DNA from 2 places in the Solibacillus sp. iso_87 genome. Region 2 is predicted to be linked to the other one. Evidence: riboswitches for the same ligand, from Rfam matches in the RefSeq annotation. Region 2 holds a riboswitch; the other holds the start of a gene.

Region 1 (7,900 bases), 930 kb from region 2:
AAGAACATTTACTATAATACTTATCGGTCTATCTGTTCTAGTCAACATTGGGCTGGGTGCGGTCATTTCCAGACTTATTTCGAAACCATTAAAAGAAGTATCCGAACTGGTTGAGACAGTCGCAAATGGAGATTTAACAGCAAGCACTACAATTCATTCAAAAGATGAAGTTGGTGATTTGGCCCGTTCAGTGAATAAGATGGTAAACAATCTACGTAGGACCGTAGAAGGTATCCTTCAGTCAGCAGAGAGTGTTTCTGCTTCTGCTCAGGAAATATCTGCCACAACCGAGGAAGTGGCTGGCAGTGCATCAACACAGGCAAATGATTCACAAAAAATTAACGAACTGTTTAAAGAGATTGTAAAAGGCGCACATAGTCAGGAACATGATGCGCAAACGATGAGGGAATTGTTCGGAGAGTTAAATACGGCCATTAATGCCGTAGCGGAAAACACGAATGATACAGCCGTATTGACCGAGAAACTTACGACTACAGCCAAAGACGGCAGTAAAGTCGTACAGGAATCAATTCAGGGTATGGAAAGTATCAGTACGCAGATGGCACTCCTCGAAAAAGATGCAGCTCGCATTGATGATATTATTAAAGTAATCGATACAATCGCAAGTCAGACAAACCTGCTTGCATTAAATGCAGCTATTGAAGCAGCACGGGCTGGTGAAAACGGAAAAGGTTTTGCGGTTGTTGCAGACGAAGTACGGAAACTGGCAGAGCAATCCAGCGAAGCCACAAAAGAAATCACTTCTATTATTAAAGGCATCCAGAAAAATACTTCCCTCAGTGCCATTGCAGTAGCTGAAGGTGTAGAAACAACAAAACGTACTGAACAAGCCTTTACACATATCGCAGAAATGATGACACAGGCAAACGAAAAAACAATGGAGATCGCTTCAGCGAGTGCCAAGCAATCTTCCCATTCAGCCAATGTGATGAACTCGATTGAAAGTATTGCCTCTGCAAGCTCTCAGCAATCCGCGCAGTCCAATGATATAATGAACGCGGTACAAAGCATTACTGGCACAAGTGAAGAAGTCGCCGCCGCAAGCGAAGAAACAGCCGCAACAACACAAGCACTGGCAAATTTAGCGGAAGAATTAAACGAGCTGGTTGCCACTTTTAAAACCCATAAATAATAGTACACGATAATCACTTATTAGGACTATTTCTCATTCAACTACAGAGAAATAGTCCAATTTCCTTTTTTTGCGTCAATACGACCCTTTGGCAGAATGACAAAAAGAAGGCGTAGGTTTCAGTTTCCTTTACCTATGTCTTCTTTTTCTGTTATTCAGGAAAATACGGCAATTCGCCGCTCTTTGGAACAGTCAGGTCTTGTAGTTCTGTATACGCAGCAAATGAGTGTGATCCAAATTCTCGACCTAAACCGGATTGCTTCACTCCGGATATGTGGGGTCCCACTATGTATGCTGATTTTCAAGATTTTTAATGCATTATATGTGTATTTTTAAATGAAAGTTTAGTGATCAGCGCTTTCCTGAATATGCCTAAGCACGAAAAGATATATTAATGCATACGTTAACTACAACAATAAAAGAGGTGAAATTTTGAGTCCGACTATTGATTACACATCGCCGCATACACAGTTTACATTCGATGTTAATAAAAACCCATTATTCATTAAAGATCAGCATAATTTTATTAATCTATTGGGCATAAACCAGTTAAATACGCTTGATAATGTATCATTACTCGATATTTATCTCAATGCCAACAATGTCATTGAGCCTCATTACCATCAAAATGCGGCGGAACTTGTCTACTGTATTACGGGAAGTGCGGTTGTTTCGATCTTGAATCCGTTTACGAAACAGCTTATGCATTTCCCGATTACTCCCGGTCAAGTGGCGAACGTTCCTGAAGGGTGGTGGCATTACGAAGTCGCTACGCAAAACAACACGCATCTGCTCGCCATATTCAATGCTCCGACACCGGAAGTCATTTTAGGTTCTGATCTGCTCAAGCTGACACCTTCAAATATTATGGCCCACACATATGGAATGAACGAAAATTTATGGACGCAGGCAGTTGCCCCTGTCAGACCAAATACTTTCATCGGTCCGCCAAATCCGTGGCAACATGCCCAGCCCGGCAACTATGGCGGCGGGTATCAGCAATAATTTTTCTCGGTCAAAGGAATTAAATTACAAAAAACCATTTGCATACTGAGATGGCCATGTTATGATAACTGTGAAATTAAACCAGTATTGGCAGAAGAAAATCTGCTCGTAATTGAATATGAAAACTACTAGGGGCGCCTTTTTGGCTGAGAAGTACCCTTTGCACCTGATCTAGGTAATACTAGCGTAGGAAAGTAGTGTCGACCCCCTATTTTTATTTTTTTGTATAGGCTACGATACCACTTTCTATAGTTGAAAGTGGTTTTTTTGTTGCAAAAAATTATTGTAAAGGAAGGTAGAAATGAATAAAACGAGAAAGCTTACATACTCAGCGATTATCGCAGCGATTACAACGATTCTCAGCAGTATGGTGTATATTCCATTAGGTTTTGCCAAAATATTTCCGATTCAGCACTTTGCCAATGTCGTATCGGCTGTACTGCTCGGTCCATGGTATGCGGTATTACAGGCGTTTCTTACGTCGACGTTGAGAAACTTGATGGGGACAGGTAGTTTATTCGCTTATCCGGGAAGTATGATTGGTGCACTTCTCGCCGCGTTTCTATTTGCGAAAACGAAGAAGTTATCGTTTGCAGCGGTAGGTGAAGTGATCGGCACAGGGTTGCTCGGTGCGATGGCTACTTATCCGATTGCCATTTTATTTTTAGGACAAGAAGCGGCGCTGTTCGGTTTTGTCCCGGCATTTATGATGAGTTCGTTTGCAGGAGCGCTTTTAGGCTATGGTTTGCTGAAGATCATGGTAAGAAACAGGGCATTTGGCGGGATGCTTTATCAGAATGCCGGGTGAGTGAATGATCTGAGATGGTATAGTTTGTCAGAGGGTTTTATAGAATAGTTGAGGCGGTTATTAGAACTGAACTCAGGACCGGATTTTATGAGAGTTTTTTGCACTGGCATATCGTTTTTATTAGAAGATTTCAGACTATATTAGAACAACTAAGCCCTTTATTAGAAAACGAGCGCCGGGTCTATCGCGCCACACCAATTGATACACCCGACGCAAAGTTTAATTAGGTAGATTTAACTGCCACGATACGCCAAAACGGTCATTTAGCCAGCCGAACTTTTTACTGAAACCGTAATCACCGAGTGGCATTAGCGGATGACCACCTTCAAGCAATTTTTCATAAAGTTCGTCGATTTCTTCTTCCGTATCACATGTAATAAAAATAGAGAATGACGGCGTGAAGTCAAATTCATGTTTTAAATTACTGTCAATGCACATATATTCCTGTCCTTTTATCGAAAAAGTAGCTTGCATGACTGTTCCTTCGTCTCCGCCTTCATTTGCACCATAGCGGACAATGCTCGTAATTTTCGTATCTGCCATAATGGATGTATAGAATTTCATCGCTTCTTCTGCAACGCCGCCTTGGAACATTAAAAATGGTTTTGCACTTTTCATCGTTACCTTCCCCCTTCTTTCACTAAAATCAAGTATTTCGCGAACTTTCCTTCCCACAATTTAAAGGGCATCACCTCGTTCCGGAGATGCTTTTTTGATCATGTTTCATTCTGCGTACTCTAACCTTGATAGCTCACTTTTCCTGTCTCCACTAATTCCTTCAGCCCCATGAACATTAAATTCCACCCTTGTTCCGTACCTTCTCGCATTTCGTCTAGGGCTTTTACGGTATCAGCATCTGTCCAATTCTCTTCGTTCTCAACATGGATCAATTGGGTAAACGTCCTTTCACAGCCTTGCCCCATTTCCTTCAGCTCCACTGTAATCGTATCTGCCAGCTCGCTGAATTGCGGCATTTTAAAAGTGAACACGATTTTTTTAGAAGGATCGATTTCAAAGTACTCTCCGATTGCTCGGTAGTCCACTCCCTTTCTGTGGTCTACGATTTCCCAAGTCCCCCCTACTTTCGGGTCATTTTGTGCGACCTTGTTCGTTCCTTCTAATGTAAAGAACCACTTTTTCATCATGAAAGGATTCAGCCATGCATCAAACACTTTTTCAGGCTTTACATTAAATTCTCTTTTCATCGTTAAATTTGTCGTTGAGATATTGTTCATCAATATTCTCCTTTTGGGTACTCTGTTATTAGTTTATTAATAACCTATTTACAAGAATATTTAAACCAATTGCTCCAATATTCTTCCCCATATAAAATAGTCTCCTGCGAGAAAACCCTCACAGGAGACTTGCTTCATCAATTATTCTCCGAAAACGACATGCCACTCAGCGCGGCCTGCTAAAAATTCTTCAGCCAATGCTTTTGCGCCTTCTAAGCTATGGCTTGCCGCCCAGCCGCATTGTACTTCATTACATGCTGGTACTGACTCTGCCTTCAGCACATCTTTCAACGTATTTTCAATAATCGTTAATACTCCGTCATAGTCATTGTAGTTCAGTAATGCCAGGTAAAAGCCTGTTTGGCAGCCCATTGGCGATAAATCAACGACATCCTCACTATGATTGCGGATACGATCTGCCATTAAGTGCTCTAAAGAGTGTAATGACGGCATTTCCATATGTGCCTTGTTCGGCTGTTTAAAACGGATATCGTATTTTGTTACGACGTCGCCTTTCGCTCCTGTTTTTGTACCGGCAAGTCGTACGTATGGTGCCACTACTTTCGTATGGTCTAAATCAAAGCTCTCTACATTTGTTTTCTCTGTTGGCATGTTGAATCCCCCTAGTTAGATAAATTGCATAGATTTTATAAATTGTTGAATCCGTTCGTTGTTGTTCGCTGTAAAGAAGTTTTCGGTTACACCGTCATAGCCGATTTCGCCGTTTTCCAGAAATAAAATCCGGTCCGCCACTTCACGCGCGAAATTTAGGTTATGCGTTACGATAATCATCGACTTGCCTTCCTCCGCCAAATCCTTCAGCACCTTCAGCACTTCCCCCTCAAGCTCGGGATCCAGTGCACTCGTCGGCTCATCGAACAGTAAAAACTGCGGCTCCATTGCCAATGCTCTTGCAATGGCGACACGCTGCTGCTGCCCGCCGGATAGTTGCGAAGGATACTGATCTGTTTTATGACTCAGGCCAACCTTCTTCAATAATTGCTGCGCCTTTTGTCTTGCAGCCGCTTTATCTTTCCTTAAAACGGTAACCGGCCCTTCCATCACATTTTCAAGCACCTTCATATGCGGAAACAGATTAAAGCTTTGGAATACCATCGCCGAATTTTGACGAATTGAAAGTAGGTTCTTTTGAGAGATCGGCTTGTTCAGTTCAACTGTCTGGTTGCCGACTGTCAAAATTCCTTTTTCAGGTCGCTCCAATAAATTGATACAGCGTAACAGCGTTGACTTCCCTGAACCGGATGGACCTAAAATAACTGTTGTTTCGCCTTCATGAAATGTTAAATTGATATTTTTCAATGCCTCGTTCTCGCCAAAGAACTTCGACATTTGCTGAAATTGTACGATAATAAGCCCTCCCTTCTAGCGCTTCACTTGACACTCTTATACATACTTCGATGCGTACTTTTCCAGGCGGCCTTGAATGACCATCAATATACTAATAAAGATTAAATAGATGACCGCACAAAGTGAATAAATCATTAGCGGCTCATATGTACGTGCGGTAATTTGCTGCCCGACCATGAATAAGTCCGCCAGTGTGATACTCGCAACTAAGGATGTGCCTTTCACTAAATCGATAAAATCATTGGCTACTGAAGGCAATGAAATTCGGACAGTCTGCGGTGCGATAACTCGTCGCATCATTTGCCAATACGTCATACCGAGAGATTCTGCTGCTTCCCATTGTCCTTTTGGGATGGCCAAAATCGAAGCTCGAATCGATTCAGATGCATAGGCGCCCGTATTCAGAGAGAATGTAATAATAGCCGCTGTCCATGCATCAAGAGTAATCCCCAATTTCGGAAGACCGAAGAATACGATAAACAATGTCACCAATAATGGTGTTCCACGAAATACCCAGACGTAAGTACCGAAAATCCAGCGTAATACTTTATAGTTTGAGATTCTAGCCAGTGCCGTCACGACTGCGATGACTAATGCTATGGCAAAGGCAATGAGCGATAGCGGAATGGTAACAAGAAGTCCTGCTTTTAAAATCGGCCAGATCGAGTTAAGTAAAATATCCATTTCTCTACTCATCCACTAACACTCCTTTCTATAGTTAAATCCACGTAAAAAAGGCCGTCGAAACGACCTTTCCATTAGTTGTTTGAAATAACATTTTCACCGAAATATTTTTCCGAAATTGCTTCGAATGTACCGTCTTCTGTACGTTCTTTAATAATTTCATTTAACTTCTCACGGAATTCATCGTTTTCTTTATTTAAGATTAATGCGATATCAGTTGAATTGATCGCACCGTCCAGGACTTTCAACTTCGTGTCTGGCTGTTCCTGCAAGTATGTCAGGAATGTCACGCGGTCATGGATTGTTCCATCTGCGCGGCCTTGTACAACAAGCTCGATTGAACTCATTAAATCATTTGTAGCAACAACTTCTGCACCAAGCGCTTCTGCATCCCGGGCAAAGTTACTTGTAATTGTTTGTGAAGATTTTTTGCCGTCCATGTCAGCCGGCTCTTTAATTTCTGTGTTATCTGTATGTACAGCAACTACCGCTTCTGATTTCATATATGGGGTTGAGAAGTCGTACTTTTCTTTACGCTCATCTGTAATCGATACGTTGTTAATAACGAAATCGTATTTATCTGTATCTAAACCTGCAATTAAAGAATCCCATTTTGTTTCAACATATTCCGCTTCAACACCAAGGTCTTTTGCGATTTGATCAGCAATCTCATATTCAAAGCCTGTTAATGCTCCTGATTCATCATGGAAGCTAAATGGAGGGAATGTTCCTTCAAGACCGATTTGGATTTTTCCGTCTGCCTGGATTTCCTCTAATTTATTTTTTGCCTCGCTTGCGTTTTCTTCCGATTTGTCACCACCACATGCTGCTAAAACAAGCGCTGATAATGTAACAATTGATAGTAATTTTTTCATGCTAAATGCCTCCACTGTTAATTCCTAGTTATTTAATAAGCTTTATATTATAACAGGGTAATAATAAAAACAATCTTTATTTTCTGAACAATGTTTAAATTTAGAACTATTAGTTAATAAAAGCTAGAAAATGTGCAAAATGCAGAAAAAAAGTGTCAATTTCCCCAAATGGAAAATTGACACTAACTTTATAATTGCATGCCAGTCCATTGCCAAAAAGTAAAGTAGAACAGCATGATGATGAATATATAAAGGGGCATTAAAATGGCGCTAATCTTTATGAGGTTCCGATAATGCTGCCCGCCCTGATGTTGAAGGGATGAAGAAGGCCGATGTAAACAATACCGTACTTAGCCCGAGCACGACATTCTCTTTTTTGTTTGATTTACTTAAGATGAACAGTGTTAGTCGCTCGGCAAGTCCAGCTCTTTTAACGGCCTCCCCGATAATAAACGCGCCGATCATGAGCCACACGACTTTCTCAAATAATGAGTTGTACAATAAATCAGGTTCTGCCGCATTCATTAAAATAATAAATGCAATGAGGGCCATCGCCACCCACCCTGCTGTTCTTTACCCGTGGATCAAGGTGTTCCGTTACAATAGATTCTACCGCCATCAAATCTCCCCCGCCGTTCACATGGATGATTTGCTTGTTTTCGTCCAAAAACCGAATGCCCAATGCTTGTGCCATCCCTGCACCTCCGTCCGATGTACCTGAATCTCCGCAGCCAATCTTAAACGAACAATCGTCTTTACGAACCCTTCACCA
Region 2 (7,900 bases):
GCTGGGGTTAAAGTGTTTAGTACGCTATCGGTCCATTATCAATACAGCGGCCGACTTTCGACATACTATGTGTCACATTTGCTTTCTCTATGATTCGCTTGAATTCTTTTGATGTATATTGATATCCTCGATCACTATGTAGGATAGGAAACTCCTTAAACTCGGCTGTCAATGGCGTTCCCCTTATGGAAAGTTAATTTCAATTCGACTAATTGATCTGCTACAGCTTTACTTTTGAACAAGAATTGTGGAATAAGAAAATAACTTGACTATCTACACAGGAATTTAATCAAACTTTTTTACAAATTATCGAACTTTATTAAAAATAATCAGACTCTATTATAAATTATCGAACTTTATTTCAAAGCCACAGTTCGTTCTGTTTGAATTTTACCTTGTTTATTAATATATTAGATAGTAATTATAACTGAACCGTAGTATCCGACAGCCTTGCTAACTTGCTTTGCTCTTCCTCTAATTGAAACAATACCTATTACTGATTCCATATGAAAGGGGTTGCTCGGAAAAATAATGGAATTACCAAATTTGCTACCAATAGTATCGTGCATCTGTTTAAAGGAAGCCCATAATTCTCTTACCTTTATTGGATAAATTTTTATTATTTGTTTCTGGTTTTCTTGAGCCTTTTTAATTTTTGCATAGTTTTCTGCAGCCTTCTCTAACCAATCCATATTATTTACCACCTCCTATAGTCCAGTAATAAAACTAAGTGGGAGTACAAACAAAACATTCATGAACTCTCAATAGCACGTACCGCCGGAGGAATAGCAATACGCACTATTCAAAGCCCTATTCCATCGCAAGTTTAATTTCACCATCACATAGACAAATACGTTTATAAAGCTTCTTTACAATAAAATTTCCATTCCGGGAAAGTTCCCTGGTCTTTTTTAGTATTCGTGCCGGTCTTTCGCATTCTTGACACCTTAATGTAGTAGTCAATTAATTATTCTCCTCACCATGATATCTTTTTATATAATCATCTTATTCTGAATGTAAAAAAGAGCACTGGCATTCATCCAGATACTCTTCGCTAAATTTCTCTTTAGTTACTGTAGCCTCTCATTTTTATTTTGTGTTAAAAATAAGTGCTCTTATATATTGGGTAATCGTATGGCAAGTAATTTGTTTGTAATGGCTCATAAAGTTATTTTGAATACTTAATAGTTGTGCAATATAATTAAAAAATTGATACCGGGGTGATTATTTTGACACTTACAATACTAATCAATTGTAATTGCTAGTGGGATATCTATGGTTTATTCCAAGACGAAGGAAAATAAAAAATAGCCATAGTGTATAAAATCCCCATAGTTTCTCCCTGTCACCTCATTTATTAGTGTCGAAAACATGCCCTTTTCTACTTGTAATAAAACTCGTAGTAATACCAATTGAAAGTATAGTGATAATGGAGAAATAAAAAGTCTCTGAAGATAATAACAAACCACCAATAATTATTATTATTGAATCAATAAGCAAGATATATCCCTACATTTATCCCCGTCTTGTCACATAAAAACTGGGCAATAAAATCCGTTCCTCCCGTACTTGTCTGAAAATTTAACATCAATCCATTTCCAACTCCAATAAAAATGCCCCCTAGAAGTGAACTATATATAGCTTTAGCAGCTCAGAAAATCCACATCAAAATCCTTATTTCCCTAACGGGGATCTTGCTATTGATTATGCTGCTGGTTGTGCTTATTTAAATGGTAAAGAGCTGCATTTAACACCTATTGAATACAAATTACTGGTTTTACTTTCTAAAAATATAGGTAACGTGTTAACCCATAATTACATTACAAAAGAAATTTGGGGAAATAGCTGGGAGAACAATGTAGCATTTCTTAGAGTATTTATGGCAACCCTACGTAAAAAAATTGAGGTTGATAGTAACCTTCTTCGCTACATGATAGTAATAGACATTGACATACTATCACCCCCTATTCAAATTGAATGGGGGTTAATTTGTGTCATCAGTTAAATGAATACCTTTTAGCGTCGGTCCAAGGATGCAAACACCAGTACTATATCCTCCTCAAGAAAAAATTGCTCAACAATATAGTCCTATTGTTCAACATATATATACCTATTATTTTAAAATCACAGTTCATAATAAGTTTTCCTTAAATAAATATTATATTTACCTCATCCCACTTTAACTTATTGCCCCCCCTTATATTTACATCTAAAAGAGAGATACAAGCTGGTTTCTAATCCATTACAAGACCGCCATCAACGACTAAATTTTGTCCAGTGATGGCACTCCCCCAAGGAGATGCAAAGAATAATGCCACTTCCGCTAATTCTTTTGGTGTTGTCACTCTTTGTAAAGGGGTTGTGGTTTCAATCAATTGAAATACTTCTGCTGTTGTCACTTTACTCGCATCCGTTTGTTTTAAAAGTCCACCAGACATCATATTGACTGTAACGCCATACGCCCCTAACTCTTTCGCCATGTTACGTGTAAATCCGAGCAATGCCGCTTTAGCTGTTGTGTATTCATGATAAGCTACTACCGGATGTTGAAATAAGTTTGTCCCAATATTGATAATACGACCAAATTCTAGTTCTTTCATATCCTGAATACATGCTTGAATACTGTTCAAAGCACCCTTAATCGTTCCTTCAAATTGCTTATTGTAATCGGTCCATTGAAGCTCAAACACATTTTTTTGTGTGAGTGGATTAAATTCGAAATCAATCAACGCATTATTGACAATGGTTGTAATCGGCGTATGAAAATATTGCTTTGCCTTTTCGACCATTTGCTGAACTTCTTGTTGGTTGCGGATATCTGCTTGTAAAGCGATAACCTGAGAACCCAGACTTTGTGCTAAACGTTGCGCTTTTTCTTCACTCTTATAATAATTCAGTACGACATTAGCCCCCTCTTTGACAAATGCTTTTACGAGTTCTTCTCCAACACCTCTACTTGCACCTGTAACTAAAACGGTTTGTTCATGTAATTTCATCATCATTTCCCCTTGTCTAATTTTTGTATAATTGTTTGATATTCGTAAATGACGGAAAGACAAAAAGCCATCCGACTTAAATTTCCGCAAAACTAAATACGGTTACCTCCTCATTAGATTCTGTAAGAGCAAAAAAACGCCTCTATTACTATAGAGACGCTAAAAAAGTGTATACTACACCTATAATTGCTCCCTACGTCAGTGTTAACTGTCAGGTTCTAAGGGTCAGGTTTTAACCTTCTCAACACGAATGTGTCCCCCTGCAATTAAAGTATTTGCAAAAGAAAAGCTCCACGTAAATTACGCGGAGCCATAGTAAGTACAAAAAAAAAATATGTACTTTGCTCCCTACGTCCGTATTAACGGTCAGGTTCTAAGGGTCAGGTTCTACCTTCTCAACACAAATGTGTCCCCCTGCAAATGCATTTAATTAGCTTGATTCTATCAAAATATGCTGTTCTTAACAAGTACACTTTTTACTTAAATACTACATTACTACAAGCAGCCTAGAATTATCCCACTCAATCGTTTGTATCCTGATTAGCTAAAGGTTTGCTAATAAGATGGTTGCCCCATACGCGACTCTTTTTACAAATAATCGATTGAATACCCAACTCACTCATTAGTCGATAGACTTTCTTATGATTCACAAGAAAGCCTTTGTCTCGTAAAGCGATTTACATGCGTGGATACCCATACATTTTGTGCGTTTGATGAATCGCTAATATTTGCTCCTTTAAAACAATATCATTATGTTTACGTAACGATACTTTGCCATTTTTAAGCCACTTATAGTAGCCCGAACGTTATTATATAGAAAGAAACCAACTGTTTTGAAACAAAGCTTGATATTATCCCCTTTAAGTAGACAATGTTAAAAAACCTTCAGTACGCTGTCGGTAAACATTTTACTTAAAGGGGATTTTTCTGTGTCGAGAAAAAATAATATTTATTCAAACGAGTTGAAGTTAGAGATTGTACAAACTATCTTTTAATCGAACTTTATTATAATGCTACACCTTCTTCATATGGCCACCTAAAGATTTTTTGTTTATGTGGTTGAAAAAGGTAAGCACCTTATGAGAGTGCTCCTTTTTTAGCTAACGCAACTGTTCGCTAGAAATATAATGCTTTTCAAAATTTTGTTTCATAAATAGCATTTTAAAACCAATAACAATTTTTATTAACCCATCTATTGAGGCAAATACTAAAAAAGGAATGTTAAAGAAAATAATACCCAATACCCCATTTGTTATTGCTAATATTCCTAAAACTATCATCCATTTTCCTTGGGAAAAGTAAAAAGCGAAAAAATGTATACCAATGACAATTAAAATAGACAACCATACCAATCTTGAATTTTCAAAGCCAATAAACAAACCACAAAGGGTGCATAAAATAATTGTTATTATTACGTTTATATTATCTATTTTATCTTGAAATTTCGAATTTTTACCGTATGCTAGTTGGCGATTTATATACGGTAACATAAAAATTATTAGATAACCGAAAAAGCCGCCAAACCCAAGGACGAAAGGTTGTATTGTTAAATCACCGCCACTTATTGCCGAAACTATTATAATTGCACCTATATAAATTAACCATACTCCAATAATCTGATTTGACATGAAGATTCCCCCAATCAAAGAATCGATTATTAAAGTATTCAACTTTTCATGGTACTCCATTAAAGCACAATTCCTCTTGCAAGAATTGCGCCCAATTGTTGATCTTTGCCTTGTTTTAGTCCGTATTCATCCGGAGAACTTCCGGGCTATCCAATATAATTTCACCGTATGGTATTGTTGGATCAGGAGTTTGCTTACTCGGTCTAAAATGCATAATTTTCTTTTCTGATATACCGATTAGCACATAATCTTCTGTACCTGGAACTATAAAAATCATAAACCAATAACCGTCCCATAACTAAATAGGTACATGAAGTAAGGCGCCTATTAATAAGGATGGAATAATTACTTCGTTATATCCTACTTAAATTCGATATCTTTAAAACAAAGGCATATAAGTATATTACTTACCTATTACAGAATGTACCGGTAAAATAGAACTGTATGCCAAGAAAGGTAAAATGATAAATGAATTGGTAAAATAAAGAGTTGTAGTACCAAGAGGATTGGGGAATCTCCGTTCTCTTTTATATTAAAGTTGAAGAGGGGTTAACTATGGATAGGAAAAGAATGAGTAAGAAAAAGAAGAGAAAACCACAACCACAAACTCCTTCCAATGCTGTAAGAGAAGGTGGAATTAGGGAAAAAGAAAATAGGCACAGGAACAGAGCACCAGTTTGGGCATTCGGTTGTTTATGGATCTTCTTTTTAGGTTTCGTAGCATTTTTCCTTTATGATGCATACCTATTCGATTATTTGGAAGAGATAAACTGGTTAGCGCCTCAAATAAATTTGTACTTCTTTCTGTTCATTTTCTTTTTAGTGCTAGGACTATCTTTGTTCTCAGGATTATTCTTTAAAAAGGCACGTAAAAAGGTTGGTACTTACATAGCAACACTGATTGGGATAGGTGTTCTTTGGTTAAGTGTACAGGCCTTCATAGATGGAAAAGAGGCTATTAAAGATATAGAAGATTATAATAATGGAAATTACGCTACAGTAACAGGGGTAATCGAAGACTACAGACTATACATACCAAAAGGAGGTAGTGGTTACATAACTTCAGTGACGATCAACGGAACTGACTACGATGTTGAGGGGTATATCGGTGTGGATGAAGCAAAGGAAGGGGTAGGTAAATTGAATTTAAAGATCCACTACCTACCCAAATCTAAATTCGCGATGATTGTAGAGTTTTATGACGAGAACGGAGAAGTAACGAAGGTGGTTGATAAACGTACCTTGAAGGCATTTGAACAAGAAAAAAACAATTAAAAACTTAAGATCGAGATTTAAGATAAAAGTCGCTTCTTCCTCAATCGCGCCAGATTGTTGAATAGTTATTTTAATTTACTTACATCAATCACTACATCTCCCCATAACAATTCTGATGCGGTATTTACCATCAAAAAATTTATGATTTGGTTCTTGGTGTAAATGGCTCTAATTCTCTTTCAGATTATAAACGTGCACTAAAACAAAATGGATATTTTGTTCACGTAGGAGGTTCCGAGTCTCAACTATATCAAACATTATTTCTTGGATCTTTTACTTCTATAGCTGGTAGCAAAAAAATAAGTAGCCTGTTGCAACGGGCAAATCAAAAAGACTTAAATGATTTAAAAGGAATTACTCGAGACTGGTAAAGTAAAATCAATAATTGATAAGCGGTTTACATTAAGTGAAATTACCGAAGCGTTCAAATATTTTCAGGAAGGTCATTCTCAAGGTAAAGTGGTGATTACTATATAACGAGGTGACACCTTGTTTTCTCCTTAAATAAAAAAAGCAGACGGTAAATTAGAAGTGAGTAATGACACTACTAAATCGTCTGCGTTTTATTTCATTATTACTTACTCCACTCAGGTGACCGATTCACAATGCATTCTTCATGCCATTTCTTCTCATCCGGAAAGAAATTCCTGATGGACTCTTCTAGTAATTCTTTAATTTGCATTTGGGGATGCATTGACGCTGAAGAATCTTGCAATACCAATCTGGCCCATTGTGGATTATTATTAAAAGACCACACTATTGCTTAGACTCCAAAATTACTGTAACAAAGTTAAAATTGGAAAAATATATGGTTCACTTGGTTCATCTATTATGCTCCAGCTAGAAACCTTTACAACTGGTAATTCATATCCATCGTAGCTTCCCACACTTATGACACCTTCAATTTCAATCCATGTATCTTGCTCAAGTGTATCAGCCCCTTCTAGTTCAGTTAGAAATCCAATGACACTCGCATCTGCTATACAATGGGTAATCAAAAACCTAGAAAGAACCAACTGATTACTAGAAAATTCCCCTTCTTTATAAACAAATCCACTCATTCTAATTATTTTGTCAGAATAAGATTGGGGATTTTCGTTTATTTCCATATAGTAAGAGCTAAATATGTTACTATCCATCTCAATCACTTTAGATTCCTCTAGTAACCGTTTTTTCTCCTCTACTTCTTCTGTAGAAAGATAGTTATTGTTAACCAGGGGAATATGTTCACTTGAATAAATATCAATATTCTCTTTTTCAGCTAGTGACTCCGAAGGTTCCAATAGAGGTTCACTAGATTTTTTTTCTTTTTGCCCACTAATTAACTGAGTTAGCACAGATCCTTTATTCGCGGCAATAGAAGAATCTAATGTAGCAGGAGGAATTATAAACCCCGTAAGAATCGGGAAGGTAATGAAACCGAAACCTAAGATTGTCGGTAAATTCCAACGACTTTTCTCATGGTCATGACTACAATTAGCTGAGCAAACATGATGACCATGTTTCTTCTGGAAAATTCGCGATAATTGAATTATAAATAAAACAAAAAAGATAAACGCACTCAGTTTACTCATAAAAGCGTACTTTGGGTTAATATACTTCGAAATGTCTCCTGTTAACTGTAGATTTATAAAAAACCAAGCAAATAAACCTAAAAGGACTGCTTTCAATAAATGTTGCGAGCTCAGCTTCATCCATTCATTCCTTCCCTATAAAAAACTCGATAAATAAACACATCCAAATACTATAATTGAAATTAGAATAAATAACACGAATACAAATTTCATTTTAAATACACCCAATAACATTATCGTGTTTTTCAAATCGATCATTGGTCCATAAATTAGAAAAGCTAATATCGAAGTAGCGGGAAATAAATTTCTAAATGACGCACCAATGAAAGCATCTGCTTCAGAACACAACGATAAAAAATAAGCTAGTCCCATCATGACGATTGTAGACTGAACTAGACCATCGCCAAATATAAAAAGTGATTGTGCA

What was found. A riboswitch is a leader RNA that binds a small molecule or an ion and turns the genes downstream of it on or off. The one in region 2 is predicted to bind thiamine pyrophosphate.
Region 1: another riboswitch for thiamine pyrophosphate. It lies ahead of thiW (energy coupling factor transporter S component ThiW); the one in region 2 lies ahead of AC0VXV_RS10755 (3-oxoacyl-ACP reductase).

The regions. Positions count from the first base shown of each region.
Region 1 covers NZ_CM149656.1:3,074,786-3,082,685, forward strand. Annotated here, with positions in the region: gene AC0VXV_RS15730 (methyl-accepting chemotaxis protein) at 1-1,153, shown strand, start outside; gene AC0VXV_RS15735 (cupin domain-containing protein) at 1,586-2,158, shown strand; TPP riboswitch at 2,279-2,368, shown strand; gene thiW (energy coupling factor transporter S component ThiW) at 2,460-2,966, shown strand; gene AC0VXV_RS15745 (VOC family protein) at 3,186-3,584, opposite strand; gene AC0VXV_RS15750 (SRPBCC family protein) at 3,704-4,201, opposite strand; gene AC0VXV_RS15755 (S-ribosylhomocysteine lyase) at 4,343-4,813, opposite strand; gene AC0VXV_RS15760 (amino acid ABC transporter ATP-binding protein) at 4,829-5,569, opposite strand; gene AC0VXV_RS15765 (amino acid ABC transporter permease) at 5,606-6,265, opposite strand; gene AC0VXV_RS15770 (transporter substrate-binding domain-containing protein) at 6,328-7,128, opposite strand; gene AC0VXV_RS15775 (SLC13 family permease) at 7,399-7,680, opposite strand; gene AC0VXV_RS15780 (glycerate kinase) at 7,634-7,822, opposite strand; gene AC0VXV_RS15785 (glycerate kinase) at 7,765-7,900, opposite strand, start outside.
Region 2 covers NZ_CM149656.1:2,145,501-2,153,400, forward strand. Annotated here, with positions in the region: partial or broken gene AC0VXV_RS10735 (IS3 family transposase) at 26-148, opposite strand; gene AC0VXV_RS10740 (hypothetical protein) at 411-692, opposite strand; gene AC0VXV_RS10745 (hypothetical protein) at 1,490-1,588, opposite strand; gene AC0VXV_RS10750 (winged helix-turn-helix domain-containing protein) at 1,742-2,005, shown strand; gene AC0VXV_RS10755 (3-oxoacyl-ACP reductase) at 2,235-2,996, opposite strand; TPP riboswitch at 3,170-3,268, opposite strand; TPP riboswitch at 3,325-3,422, opposite strand; gene AC0VXV_RS10760 (IS3 family transposase) at 3,518-3,673, opposite strand; gene AC0VXV_RS10765 (DUF6609 family protein) at 4,097-4,624, opposite strand; gene AC0VXV_RS10770 (hypothetical protein) at 4,740-4,901, opposite strand; gene AC0VXV_RS10775 (hypothetical protein) at 5,180-5,899, shown strand; gene AC0VXV_RS10780 (hypothetical protein) at 6,284-6,376, shown strand; gene AC0VXV_RS10785 (TIGR03943 family putative permease subunit) at 6,676-7,593, opposite strand; gene AC0VXV_RS10790 (permease) at 7,609-7,900, opposite strand, start outside.